2 regions of the Pseudomonas sp. AC532 genome follow, and region 1 is predicted to be linked to the other one. Evidence: predicted binding sites of a transcription regulator. Region 1 holds the regulator's gene; the other holds the start of a gene.

Region 1 (2,165 bases):
CATTTCATTCACCACGGTATACGGCGCTTGCGCGAGCTTGGGTGCTCATGAGAGGCGTACCGCCGTTGGCGGCAGTATCGCTCCTGTTCGCAGCTCTCGGCGCGCCTTGCTACCTGGCGCTGCGCTTCAGCCGAGGCTGATGTTCAGGCTTTGTGCCTTGCCGGTGTGTGCAGCGCTCTCCAGCTGCTGGCGCGCATGCGGGGGCAGTGGCTGCAGCCAACTGACGACCGTATGGCTACGACCAAGCTTGAGGGCTTCCTGGGCCAGCTGCAGGGCACTCTGGCTGTTGCGCGGGTGCAGCAGTAAAATGCGCTCGCGGTTCAGGCCGGCATCGCGTAACCAACTTTGCGTGAGGCTGGCCGGTGGCGCGATCAGCGTCAGCCAGCGATCGTCATCCTTCTCGCTCAACTCCCGCAGCATTGGCGCCAGCAGCGTGAGGCAGTGGCCTGCAGCGCCTCTCAGTGATACCTCGCTGAAAGTGGTCTGGTGGGAGATCGGTTCGGGTTCGGCCGGCGGCACCGTCGATGCCAGAAAAGCGTCGAACAGGGGCAGCTGGGTGCGGCTCAGCGACTGCGGGAACTGCATAAAGCCTCCATTAACGGCGTATCACGCCGACACTCAAGCCTTCGATAATCAGGTCCTGCTCTTCCAGGTTCACCTCGATCGGGGCGAACTCGGGGTTTTCCGCCAGTAGCCAGACGGTATTGCCTTCACGCTTGAAACGCTTGACCGTGACTTCGTCGTCGATGCGCGCAACCACCACCTGGCCGTTGCGGGCTTCGCTGGTGGTGTGCACCGCGAGCAGGTCGCCGTCGATGATGCCGATGTCCTTCATGCTCATGCCGCGAACACGCAACAGGTAGTCGGCCCTGGGGCGGAAGAAGTCCGGGTTTATCCGGCAGGCTTCCTCTATGTGCTGTTGCGCCAGGATCGGCGCGCCGGCGGCGACACGGCCAATTACCGGCAGCCCATCTTCTTCGGTCTGGTTGGGTTCGAAGCCGGGGATACGGATGCCGCGCGAGGCACCCGGCGTCATTTCGATCGCGCCCTTGCGGGCCAGCGCCTTGAGGTGTTCCTCTGCGGCATTGGGCGATTTGAAGCCCAGTGCCTGGGCAATCTCCGCGCGGGTCGGCGGATAGCCGTTGTCTTCCAGGCACTGCTTGATGAAGGCGAGGATTTCAGCTTGGCGGGACGTGAGCTTGATCATGTGGGTGGCTCTGTCTTTTTATACAGTGACTGGGATTATATACAGTAAGCGACGCTTGGCAATCCTTGTCGTGTCCCCTTGGCGATTTATCGGCTGCTGATAAATGATGCACAACGGGCTATGCTCTGGCAGCTTTGTACTGTCGCATGCGCGCCGCTGACGCCATCGCCGAAGGGTGACCGGGCATTCAGAATCCGCCCCGCGCGACTTGACAGGTGAGCAGTCTGAAACGTATGTTTCAAACACTTGTTTGTCGGGTGGATGTCATGGCGCAATCGGAAACCGTTGAACGCATTCTTGATGCCGCGGAACAGCTGTTCGCGGAAAAGGGGTTCGCCGAGACGTCGTTGCGCCTGATCACCAGCAAGGCCGGCGTCAACCTGGCGGCCGTCAACTACCATTTCGGCTCCAAGAAGGCCTTGATCCAGGCGGTGTTCTCACGTTTTCTCGGGCCGTTCTGCGCCAGCCTGGAGCGCGAGCTCGACAAGCGCCAGAGCAAGCCCGGCGTGACATTCAGTCTCGAAGAACTGCTCGAGCTGCTGGTCGAGCAGGCGCTGGCGGTCAAGCCACGCAGCGGTAACGACCTGTCGATCTTCATGCGTCTGCTGGGCCTGGCCTTCAGTCAGAGCCAGGGCCATCTGCGCAAGTACCTCGAAGAGGTCTACGGCAAGGTGTTTCGTCGCTACATGCTGCTGGTGCATGAAGCGGCGCCCGGCATTCCTCCGCTCGAGCTGTTCTGGCGTGTGCACTTCATGCTTGGCGCCGCGGCGTTCAGCATGTCGGGCATCAAGGCCCTGCGGGCCATGGCGGAGAGCGATTTTGGCGTGGATACCTCGATCGAGCAGGTCATGCGCCTGATGGTGCCGTTCCTGGCCGCCGGCATGCGCTCCGAAAGCGGCGTGACCGACCCGCGACTGGCGGCTGCGCAGCTCATCCCTCGAAGCAAAACCCCACCCAT
Region 2 (2,165 bases), 740 kb from region 1:
TGGGTTCGCTGCTCGGGTTCTCCTGCAACTGAATGCTGAAGCGCCCGCCGGGCATGCCCAGCAGCTGCATTTCCTTTTCCACTGCCTTGCTCAGCTTGCCTGCTGCCTTCTGCCGGCGGGCGCTCAGGTCGGCCGCTTTTTCCTGATAATGGCGGCCGTAAGCGGCCAGCTCTTCGCCGAGGCGCTCGGTGGCCTGGTCATCGGCATTCAGGCCTTCCAGCTCGTCGAACAGCTGCTGTTGCATGGCTGGCAACTCGCTGGGGTGAATGCGGTGTTTGCGCGCCAGGGTATAGATGGTGTCCAGGCGCTCTTCGAGTTGCTGCTGGCGCTGTGGGTCGGCCTCGAAATGATCGAGAAAACGGTTCAGTTCGCCGACGGCTTCCTCGACCTGAATCTGCGCGCTGGCCAGCAGGTTGGCGGCTTCGTTGAGCGGCCCCGGTTGGCCCTGCACGCCACTGAGTCGGCTCAGGCTGCTGGTCAGGGCCGAGAGTACGTTGCCGGCGTCGCTCTCGCTGCATTGCTCGATGACCTGACGGCAAGCGGCAAGCAGGCCCTCGGCATTGGTCAGGGCCTTGTGATCCTGCTCGAGCTGTTCCAGCTCGTTCTCGCCAAGGCCCAGATTTTCCAGTTCTTCGAGCTGATAGCTGAGCAACTGATGACGGGCGCGCTGCTCGTCGCCTTGCGAGGCGAGGCGTTCGAGCTCGCTGCGGGTCTGTTTCCAGCGCTGCGCAGCCAGTTGTACCTGGCGGGCCAGTTCCTGCGCGCCCGCGTATTCATCGAGCAGGCGTCGGTGGGTGTCGACCTTGAGCAGCGACTGGTGTTCGTGCTGGCTGTGGATGTCGATCAGCAGCTCGCCGAGCGCCTTGAGATCGCCGAGGGGGCAGGGCGTGCCGTTGATGTAGCCACGCGACCGGCCTTCGGCAGTGATCACGCGGCGCAGGATGCACGGGCCGTCAGTGCCCAGGTCGCGTTCGGCGAGCCAGCTGTAGGCTTCGGGAATGTCGCCGAGGTCGAAGCTGGCGAGGATGTCGGCCTTGTCGGCACCGGGGCGTACCACGCCGCTGTCCGCGCGGTCGCCCAGGGTCAGGCCGAGGGCATCGAGCATGATCGACTTGCCAGCGCCGGTTTCGCCGCTGATGACGCTCATGCCGCGATCCAGTTCCAGATCGAGGTGTTCGACGATGGCGTAGTTGTGTACGGACAGGTGCACCAGCATGGCAGGGCCTCCCAGAATTTTGTCTGGTTATTTATACAGTGTTTCGTTCGTGGCTGGCAATCCTCTCTGCTTGGCGACGTATGGAAGTGGCTGTGCCCCTTGAAACCCTACGAATCGTCCTTATATAGGCGGCAGACGCGCGAGTTGAGGCTCGTCGAATTATTCAGAGGAGAAATGCATGGCTGACGAACAGAACCTGGATCCGCAGACTCCCGAGGCCGAAGCGCATGACGCTGCGCCGGGTGAAGACCTGGCTGCTCGCGTGCAAACGCTGGAAGAGCAACTGGCGACTGCGCAGGATCAGTCGCTGCGCATGGCTGCCGATCTGCAGAACGTGCGCCGCCGCGCTGAGCAGGATGTCGAGAAGGCGCACAAGTTCGCCCTCGAGAAGTTCGCCAATGACTTGTTGCCGGTGGTCGATAGCCTCGAACGTGGTCTCGAGCTGTCCAGTGCCGACGACGAGGCGATCAAGGCGGTGCGCGAGGGCATGGAGCTGACGCTCAAATTGCTGCTCGACACGCTCAAGCGTCACCAGTTGGAAGCCATCGACCCGCATGGTGCGCCGTTCAACCCGGAGCATCACCAGGCCATGGCCCTGCAGGAAAGCACCCATGTCGAGCCCAACAGCGTGCTCAAGGTGTTCCAGAAGGGCTACATGCTCAACGGTCGCCTGCTGCGCCCGGCCATGGTCGTGGTCAGCAAGGCGCCGGCCGAGACGCCGCCGTCCATCGACGAGCAGGCTTGAAATCGGCGGGCGAGCCCCCATTTATTGAGTCAAGCGTATTAGTGCTACCGCAGCGGTCACGACAACGCTGCGGATATATCAAAGTTTCGGGAGAGTGAAATGGGCAAAATTATCGGTATCGACCTGGGGACTACCAACTCCTGCGTCTCCATTCTTGAAAACGGCAATGTCAAAGTCATCGAGAACGCCGAAGGCGCTCGTACC

Evidence for each region. Region 1 encodes LexA, which represses DNA repair genes until DNA is damaged. Its sites were predicted from a motif close to CTGTNTNNNNANACAG; they were not measured.
Region 2: the regulator LexA is predicted to act here: its motif matches at 1,240-1,255, upstream of recN (DNA repair protein RecN).

Annotation. Positions count from the first base shown of each region.
Region 1 is NZ_OZ409888.1:4,697,308-4,699,472, forward strand. It holds gene sulA (SOS-induced cell division inhibitor SulA) at 127-585, opposite strand; gene lexA (transcriptional repressor LexA) at 596-1,207, opposite strand; gene ACZ0AV_RS21880 (TetR/AcrR family transcriptional regulator) at 1,474-2,165, shown strand, end outside.
Region 2 is NZ_OZ409888.1:3,958,294-3,960,458, forward strand. It holds gene recN (DNA repair protein RecN) at 1-1,216, opposite strand, end outside; gene grpE (nucleotide exchange factor GrpE) at 1,395-1,961, shown strand; gene dnaK (molecular chaperone DnaK) at 2,061-2,165, shown strand, end outside.